4 regions of the Comamonas sp. UBA7528 genome follow, and region 4 is predicted to be linked to each of the others. Evidence: predicted binding sites of a transcription regulator. Region 4 holds the regulator's gene; each other region holds the start of a gene.
What was found. Region 4 encodes FNR, which switches genes on or off when oxygen is low (the NO sensors DNR and NnrR bind a similar motif). Its sites were predicted from a motif close to TTGATNNNNATCAA; they were not measured.
Positions count from the first base shown of each region.

Region 1: the regulator FNR is predicted to act here: its motif matches at 1,257-1,270, upstream of B3349_RS19115 (universal stress protein).
Region 2: the regulator FNR is predicted to act here: its motif matches at 781-794, upstream of B3349_RS13785 (PHA/PHB synthase family protein).
Region 3: the regulator FNR is predicted to act here: its motif matches at 866-879, upstream of B3349_RS18440 (hemerythrin domain-containing protein).

Region 1 is NZ_DLMU01000015.1:155,368-157,564, reverse strand. It holds gene B3349_RS19120 (TetR/AcrR family transcriptional regulator) at 1-647, shown strand, start outside; gene B3349_RS19115 (universal stress protein) at 778-1,200, opposite strand; partial or broken gene B3349_RS19110 (metallophosphoesterase) at 1,307-2,150, opposite strand; gene B3349_RS19105 (LysR family transcriptional regulator) at 2,196-2,197, opposite strand, start outside.
Region 2 is NZ_DLMU01000010.1:170,776-172,972, reverse strand. It holds gene B3349_RS13790 (GMC family oxidoreductase) at 1-670, shown strand, start outside; gene B3349_RS13785 (PHA/PHB synthase family protein) at 888-2,197, shown strand, end outside.
Region 3 is NZ_DLMU01000015.1:12,477-14,673, forward strand. It holds gene B3349_RS18435 (MarC family protein) at 1-157, shown strand, start outside; gene B3349_RS18440 (hemerythrin domain-containing protein) at 282-806, opposite strand; gene B3349_RS18445 (ABC-type transport auxiliary lipoprotein family protein) at 961-1,608, opposite strand; gene B3349_RS18450 (MlaD family protein) at 1,625-2,197, opposite strand, start outside.
Region 4 is NZ_DLMU01000001.1:274,733-276,929, forward strand. It holds gene hemN (oxygen-independent coproporphyrinogen III oxidase) at 1-626, opposite strand, end outside; gene B3349_RS01255 (fumarate/nitrate reduction transcriptional regulator Fnr) at 834-1,556, shown strand; gene B3349_RS01260 (hypothetical protein) at 1,625-1,885, opposite strand; gene B3349_RS01265 (DUF349 domain-containing protein) at 2,060-2,197, opposite strand, start outside.

The DNA of each region.
Region 1 (2,197 bases), on a different contig from region 4:
GGGACATGATGCACAGGGCCCGCAAGGAGGCCATTCTGGAAGAGTGCACCCGCTTGCTCAGCGAGCGGGGCTATGACGCCATGACGCTGGACCAGGTGGCCGAAGCCGCCGGTATGGCCAAGGCCGTGCTGTACAAACATTTCAAGGGCAAGGAAGACCTGTGCTGTGAAGTCATGGTGCGGGGTCTGGAACGTGCCCAGGGTTTCCTGGACGGCCTGCCCGCCCGCATGGGCCCCAGCCAGCGGCTGCAGGCCTTTGTGCGCTGGGTGCTGCAGGCGCAGCTGAATTCCGATGCGCCGCTGCTGGCCGAGCGCAAGTCCGAAATCCGCCATGCGCTCAAGGCTTCGGAGCCCTACCAGCTGGCGCTGCAGGGCCTGAGCACGCGCCTGGAAGAATGGATTGTGCAGGCGCAGGAAGCCGGCCACATCCACCCCGGCTGGCCCCTGCTGGTGGCCCGGCAGATGCTGATGACCCGCGCCGTCGATCCCATGGTGGACGCGCTGATGCACACCCAGGCCTACAGCCACGACGAAGTGGTGGAGTGGTGCGTCAAGACCTGCATGGCCACGCTGCACGCCTCACCGGAATACCTGCCACTGTCCCAGAAGGCCAAACCGGCCAAGAAAGGCATGCTGGCCGTGGGCTGACGGCGCAGCGGCAGCCGTAGCTTCCGCCGTTGCAGTGGTTCCCGAGCACAAAAAAACCGGCCTCCGAGGGGCCGGTTTTTTTGTGGTGCATGGCCCGCAGGCGTATGCGGGCCATGCAGGGGCAGGCGCCTCAGCGAATCAGCATCACCGGAACGTCGCAGTTGGCCAGCACCTGGGTGCTGACCGAACCCATCACCAGCTTGCCCAGCGCGCCATGGCCGTGGGTGCCCATGATGATCAGGTCGTACTTGCCTTCCACGGCTTCCTTGGCAATGGCCTCACCGGCGGGGCCCACCTTGGCGATGCGCGTGGGCTGGACGTTGTGGCGGGCCAGGAATTCACACACCGGATCCAGCACCTTGGCCGACTCTTCAGCGTAGTAGGCGTCCACGGTTTCCTTGCCCAGGGCGGCGCGGGCGCGGGGGGGCAGAGCCGACTGCACCGTGATCGCACTGTAGGCATGGGTGCCGGCAGTGAGCTCTTCGTGCGTGGTCATGTAGGCCAGCATCTTCTTGGTGTAGGGGCTGCCATCGACAGCAAGCAGAATCTTCATGACGGTTTCTCCATGAGTGAACAGGCACAGGTTATTGCGGATGGCTGCTTGTTGTCTTGACGCATGTCATGTTTTTTGAAGGCGGAGGCCCTGCGCCTGCAATGCATCATAGGGCCAAGCTTTGCGCAGGGTGGAATTTGTCCTGCTCCCCCTTGCGTGCATAGCCCAGCGGGTTGGCATGCACGCGGCATTGCCAGGCGCTGCCATCGGCCCGTAAGCCCTGGGCGGTGTAGTCCACTGGGGTGTGCAAATGCCCGTGCAGCCACAGTTGGGCACAGGGCAGCAGATCGTCCAGCGCATTGCAGAAGCCGGCCGTGCCGGGCACCATGCCGTAGCGGGGGTCGCTGCTGCGCAGGCTGGGGGCGAAGTGGGGTGGGCCCATCAAAAGGCTGGGCCAGGGCCGTGCGCAGCCATTCCTGGCACACCAGGGCTTGCTCGCGCATGGGGGCCGCCAGAAACGGTGCGCCATGGCGGGTGCCGCCGGTTTTCTGCAGGTAGAAGTTGGCCGCGCGAAAGGACTTGTCGCGCAGCTTCAGCAGTCGGCCCATGTCGCCGGCCTGCACTTGGTCGTCCAGCAGGGCGATGGCGTCATAGTCGGTCCACAGCGTGGTGCCGACAAAACGCACGCCGTCCAGCACGGCGGTGTCGCGCTCCAGCCAGATCAGCCCCAGCCGGTCGCAGATGCGGCGCAAGCGGGCGTGCGCCGCATCCCAGTCCTGGGCGTCGTACTCATGGTTGCCGGGGACAAACACCACCGGGCAGGGCCAGCCGGCATACTGCGGCAGCGGCGAAAAACGTTCCAGGCCGAAACAGTCGTCCTGCAACAGGCTGCCGTCCTGGTAGGAGCCGATATCGCCGGCCAGTACCAGCACATCGGCGTCGGCGGCGGGTTCCGGAACAAACTGCGGATGCACTTCCAAGTGCAGGTCGGACAAAAGCTGGATGCGCATGGAGCGCTATTGTCCCGGAATGTCGCACCGCGCCGTTGCGGCGGGTT
Region 2 (2,197 bases), on a different contig from region 4:
GTCGCTGCCCGGCCTGCAGCGCATTGCCCGGGGCGCATGGGAATGGCGCCAACACCGCACCGGCATGCTGACCAGCAATCTGGCGGAAGCGGGCGGCTTCATCCGCAGCCGGCCTGCAGAGCCGGAAGTGGACCTGCAGCTGCATTTCCTGCCCGGCAAGCAGGCCGACCATGGCCGGGGCCACACCTGGGGGCACGGTTTCAGCTGCCATGTCTGTGTGCTGCAACCCGCCAGCCGGGGCCAGCTGCGGCTGGCCAGCCCGGACCCGGTGGCGGCGCCGTTGATCGACCCGCAGTTCCTGTCCCATCCCGAAGACATGGCGCGCCTGGTGCGCGGGGTGCAGCGGGTGCGGGAGATACTGCGCCAGCCGGCGCTGGCGCAGCTGGGCGGACGGGAGATGGCGGAGCTGGACGCGGTGCAGGACGAGCGTGCCATCGCAGACTGGGTTCGCAAGCGGGCCGATACCATCTACCATCCGGTGGGCACCTGCCGCATGGGGGTGGGGCCGCAGGACGTGGTGGACAGCCAGCTGCGCGTGCATGGCGTGCAGGGGCTGCGGGTGGTCGACGCCTCGGTGATGCCGCGCATCACCAGCGGCAACACCCAGGCACCGACGGTAATGATTGCCGAGCGTGCCGCTGCGCTATTGCGCAATCCAGCCGCAGCGTGATGCCGGGGTGTGAGTGCCAGCTTTCTGCGAGGCGGTTGCCGGGTTGTTCTGCAATGTTGCAGCGCAATAATTTATCGGGGTATAAAGCGTCATAGCCGTTTTGCGCCGTTTTGACTTGCGTCAAGCTGGGCGGAGTTGCTTTTGGTTTTCCGGGGCTTATTGCCGAGAATTGGTGCTTGTGCATCCATTTGTAAACCCGAGACACTGAGGCCATTTCATGGAGAACACCCCCTTCGCCGTGCCGGCGATCGATCCCAGCAAACAGCTTGATGACCAGGTGCAGGCGCAACTGAGCCGTCTGTGCATGGGCTTGTCGCCCATAGCGCTGGGGCTGGCGGCGGCCGACTGGGCCATGCACCTGGCGGCGTCACCCGGCAAGCAGATGGCGCTGGCACACAAGGCGGTGGAGCTGTCGCGCCAGGCGGTGCAGCGCAGCCTGACGTCGGCCAATCCCGAGACCCCGGAAAAAGACACCCGTTTCAAAGACCCTGCCTGGGCGCAGTGGCCCTACAGTGCGTTGAAGGAAGGTTTCAAGGCCAGCGATGCCTGGTGGCGCGAAGCCACCAAGGTCGATGGCATGACCCGCCACCACCGCCACATGGTGGATTTCTTTGCCCGCCAGGGCCTGGACGCGATGTCGCCCTCCAATTGGGCGGCGACCAATCCGGAGGTGCTGGCCAAGGCCCGTGAAACGCAGGGCGAAAGCCTGCGCAAGGGCTTCCAGCATTTCACCCAGGACCTGAAGGCCCTGCGCAAGGCCAAGGCCGATACGCCGGCCGAAGCGCTGGAGCCGCTGGAATTCGCCGTGGGCAAGGATGTGGCCTGCACGCCCGGCAAGGTGGTGTTCCGCAACCACCTGATCGAGCTGATCCAGTACCTGCCCACCACGGCCAAGGTGCAGGCTGAGCCGGTGCTCATCGTGCCGTCGTGCATCATGAAGTACTACATCCTGGATCTGTCGCCTGGCAACTCCATGGTCAAGTACCTGGTGGACCAGGGGCACACGGTGCTCATCGTCTCCTGGCGCAACCCCGATGCCTCGGACCGCGACCTGAAGATGCAGGACTACCTCTCCAGCGGTGTGCTGGCAGCCCTGGAGGCCACCAAGGCCAGCACCGGCGCGGCGCGCGTGCACACCATGGGCTATTGCCTCGGCGGCACCTTCCTGGCCATTGTGGCGGCCACCCTGGGTCGCCTGGCGCGCAAGAAGCCCGGCGCCTGGAGTGCCAAGGAAAAAGCCCTGGTGCCTGCCGATCTGCCGGAGCTGGCCTCCGTCATGCTGCTGGCGGCGCAGACCGACTTCTCCGAACCCGGTGAGCTGGGGGTGTTCATCGACGACGACCAGCTCGAGGGGCTGCGCCGCTCCATGGCGGAAAAAGGCTATCTGTCGGGCCGGCAGATGGGCGGATCGTTCCAGTTCCTGGCTTCCAAGGATCTGGTCTGGTCCCGCAACACCAGCCGCTACCTGCTGGGCGAGGAAGACAGCAGCTTCGATCTGATGAGCTGGAATGCCGACCAGACCCGTCT
Region 3 (2,197 bases), on a different contig from region 4:
GGCCGCGTTCTCGCTGGCCGACCCCATCAGCCGTGTGCTGGGCAAGACCGGCATCAATGTGATGACCCGCCTGATGGGCCTGATCCTGGCGGCACTGGCCATCGAGGTGATGGCCGGCGGCCTGGTGAAAATCTTCCCGGCACTGGGCGCTCACTGACACCCACTGCCCGCCCGCGGACCGTGCCGCTGGTGGCAAGGCTGCGGGAAGGGCATTCCCCTTCCCGCGCCCGCTTCTTCTTGCTGCTTGCCTCCCTCGCTCCCCCTTGTATGTGCCTGGAAGCCTAGAGACTGCTGGCCACCTGTTCCGTGCGGGCCTGCTGGTCCACATGGTCATCGCCCGTGGAGCAGGCGCCGCCGCAGCCATGGATGGGGGCCTGCGGCAGTGATTGCGGCAGGTAGACCACCCCCGAGGCGGGATCGAAATTCACATCCTGGAGGTGCTTGGCCAGCGCAGCATCCATGGTCTGGGCATGGTGGGTGAACCAGGTCACCAGCTCGGCAGCCATGCCGCGGATCACATGCAGTTCCCCCTGGGCGCCACGCTCCGCACCCTCGCGCATGATCTGCAGCACGACGCGGTGCTGCAGGCTGTGGCAGTTGTCCGGGGCAAAGCCGGTGCTGACCATCCAGCGGTCTTCCTGGCCGAAATGGCCGTCGGTATGCTCCACCAGGGCCTGCCAGGCGGCCGGAAGGTCGGCATCGGGAGCCACTTCCACCAGGGCCAGCAGGTCGACAAACTCCTGGTGCGTGTCATCCATCGCAGCCATATCCAGCGCCAGTTCGTCGCTCCATTCCAGTGTGGCCATGTGCCTGCTCCGCAAATTGCAATGCAGGGCAGCTTACGGCGACACGGCGGCCCTGCAGGTTGAGCCACATCAAGGATTCACTGTCCTGGTGCAACCGCCCGGCGGATCCGGTGCGCGCCCCTGGCACACCGCCGCAGGCGGTGTGAAAACGGGTTCAGGGCGCTTTGGCGGGCAGCTGCGCCAGCCATTGCTGCAGCTGCAGCCCGACCTGGTCCACCGCCTGGGCCAGGGCCTGCGCACCTGCGGCCGCATTGGCGGCACTGGCGGGCTGCTGCAGTGCGAACAGCCGCTGCCCCAGCAGCACATCGCCTCCGCGCCGGGAATCGATCAGGGTGGCCCGCAAGCGCAGCACCCCCACGCTGGCCGTGCTGCCGGTGAACACCTGTTCGAACTCCTCCAGCGCCAACTGCAGCACTGGCGGTGTCTGGCCCTGCACACGCGGCGCCTGGGCCCCGCGCTCGGCGGACAGCACGATCCGGTCCTGGCTCAGGATGTCGCGCAGGCGCTGCTGCACCAGCACTGCTGGCGGCTGGCTCCAGCGGGCATAGGCATAGGCATGCTGGGCATTGGCATCGGCATAGGCCAGGCGGTAGAGCACGGAGGTGCTGTTCTCGTTCTGGGCACGCGCCTGGATATCGGCCAGTGCCAGCACCGGATGGACGCTGGCGGGGGCTGCTGCGGCCACCGCGGGCGCCGGCCCCAGATCGAAACGCGCCGGCTGGCTGGGCGATGAGGGCAGGTTGCTGCAGGCGCTCAACCCCGTCGCCAACAAGGCGGTCCCCAACAAAGTGCTTGCACGCATGGTGTTCTCCTTCTCCTTAGCGGCTGGCCGCAGCCGGTGCGGCAAAGCCCGGCTCGCCCGGTCCTGGCTGGACCCGGCCTTCGCCAAAAATCAGGGACTGGGGGTTGTTGGTAATGCCCGAGGCCGCCGCGCCCATGCCCCGCGCAGCGCGCGAGACATCGCTGGCCGCCTGGGTCACGGCCGGCAAGGTGGTGCGGGACAGCTGCTCTGCCGCCGCGCCCATGGACTGGGCACCGCGCTCCAGTTGGTCCATCGGACCGTCCGGATTCTGCAGGCGCTGCGCCAGCTGGCGCACCTCGGTGGCCAGTTGACCGGCCTCCTGCCCCGCCTTCTCCAGCGCCAGCATGCTGCGCCGGGCGTTCTCCGACAGCTCCGGCAGTTGGGCCGCCGCCGGGTCGATGCGCTCGGTGATGGTGCGGTTCAGGCTGTGGGTCAACTCGTTCACCCCCTTGGCCGCGCCAGCAATGTCACCCAATGCGGCCGAGAAGCGCTGCTGGTTCTCGGTGCCCAGCAGCTCGTTGATGCGGCGGGTCGCTTCGTCCACCCGCCCCATTATGAGCATGCCCTGGTCGGCCAGCACGGTCAGCGG
Region 4 (2,197 bases):
ACCGAATGGAAACCCAGTTCGCGCGCTGCCTGCACCAGATCGAACACCTGCTCGGCCGGTTGTTCGCGGTGCACCGCCTTCTGTACATCGGGATCGAAATCCTGCACCCCGAAACTCAGGCGATTGAATCCCAGTTGCGCCAGATGGGCCAGGCGTTCGCGGGTGACCGTGCGGGGATCGACCTCGATGGAATACTCGCCCACCGCTTCAAAAGCGAAGTTCGCGCGCAACATGTCCATCAGCCGGGTCAGCTCGGCATCCGACAGAAAGGTCGGCGAGCCGCCACCCAGATGCAACTGGCTGACTGCCTGTCCCTTGCCACAGTGCGCCACCTGCAGAGCGACCTCTTTTTCCAGGTACTCCAGGTAGGTCACCGCACGTTCATGGTGCTTGGTGATGATCTTGTTGCACGCGCAGTAGTAGCACAAGGCCTCACAAAAAGGCACATGCACATACAGTGACATGGGAAGCGCCTTGGCCGCAGAATGGTGCTTACGCTGTTCCAGCGCCAACACATAATCATCCTGACCAAATGCTTCAATAAAGCGATCTGCGGTGGGATAAGAGGTATAACGGGGCCCAGGCACGTCGTACCGACGCAAAAGCTCCGGCGTTACTGCTGTCATTGAATATTCCTTAGGTGCTGCCCAGCACTGTGCCGCACCCCGGGAAAATCAGCCTTGATGCAAATCAAGACATTCAAATACCATTCCTGAGACAATTGATTCATATCATTCGCACAACTGAGCACCCCCTCTCTCGCCTCCCAGCCCGATAACCTTTCAGCGTTACGTCCAATGGCCCGTTCAGCGGGAGCCCAAGGCGTCAGTGCCATGACACCACCCCCTATCAAAGTCACCTGCTCCAACTGCAATCTGCGCGAACTGTGCATGCCCACAGGCTTGAATGAGCAGCAGTTGCACCGTATTGACGATATTGTGGCCACGCGTCGCAAAATCAAACGGGGCAGCACCTTGTTCCGAAATGGCGAAGACTTCACGGCGCTCTATGCCATCCGCACCGGGTTCTTCAAGACCTGCGTGGCCACGGAAGATGGCCGTGACCAGGTGACAGGTTTTCAGATGGCGGGCGAGATCATTGGCCTGGACGGGATCGTGCACGACCACCACACCTGCGATGCCGTGGCGCTGGAAGACGCGGAAGTCTGCGTGATGCCGTTCGACCGCCTGGAAGAGCTTTCGCGCGAAGTGACTGCCCTGCAGTCGCATGTGCACAAGGTGATGAGCCGCGAGATCGTGCGCGAGCACGGCGTGATGCTGCTGCTGGGCAGCATGCGCGCCGAGGAGCGCCTGGCCGCCTTCGTGTTGAACCTGGTGCAGCGCCTGCACACCCGGGGCTTCTCGTCTTCCGAGCTGGTGCTGCGCATGACGCGCGAGGAGATCGGCAGCTACCTGGGCCTGAAGTTGGAGACGGTCAGCCGCACCTTCTCGAAGTTTGTCGAGGAAGGTCTGGTCGAAGTGAAGCAGCGCCATGTGCGCATCCTGGACACCGAAGGCCTCAAGCGCATCGTCAACAGCCAGCACGCGTGCGAATAAGCGCCTTCCGCCCCATGCAAAAAGCCTCCGTCCGGAGGCTTTTTTCATTGCCGGGTGATGCCCCCGGCTCACAGCGACGGAACGCGGGCCTGCGGGCCATTGAGCTCCTGCGGGGACAGCGCCAGCAGGCTGGTCATGGCCGATGCCATCATGATGATGGCCCAGAACACAAAGAAGGCCACCGTGCACACGCCCAGGCGCGACACCTCGATGTAGGCCGACAGCCACTGCATTTCCAGCGGGTCGACCACGGCAAACACCAGCATCTCCATCACCCCGGCGGCCAGAAAGGCCGGCCAGGCAATCCACATCCAGCGACGCAGCAGCATGGGTCTCTCCTTGTTGTGGCGGGCAGATGCCCCATTGTGCGAGCCTCTTTCTGCCGCGTCACTGCCTTCGGCGTCCCCATAAACCCTGAAATGGCATGAAAAAAGCCAGCCGTTCGGCTGGCTTTTTGCGGTTGCAGCGCAGGACCCTGCATCCTGGCGCTGCTGGCGCCTGCCTTACTTGCTGCCGCGCAGCAAAGCCTTGAGCGCGCTTTGCAGGCGCTGGGCCGCACTGTCGCTGCGCTCCGCAGCCAGCACCGCCGCCACATCCTGCTCCCAGGTGGTGCGCGGGTCCGTGGCCTTGCGGTTGGTCAG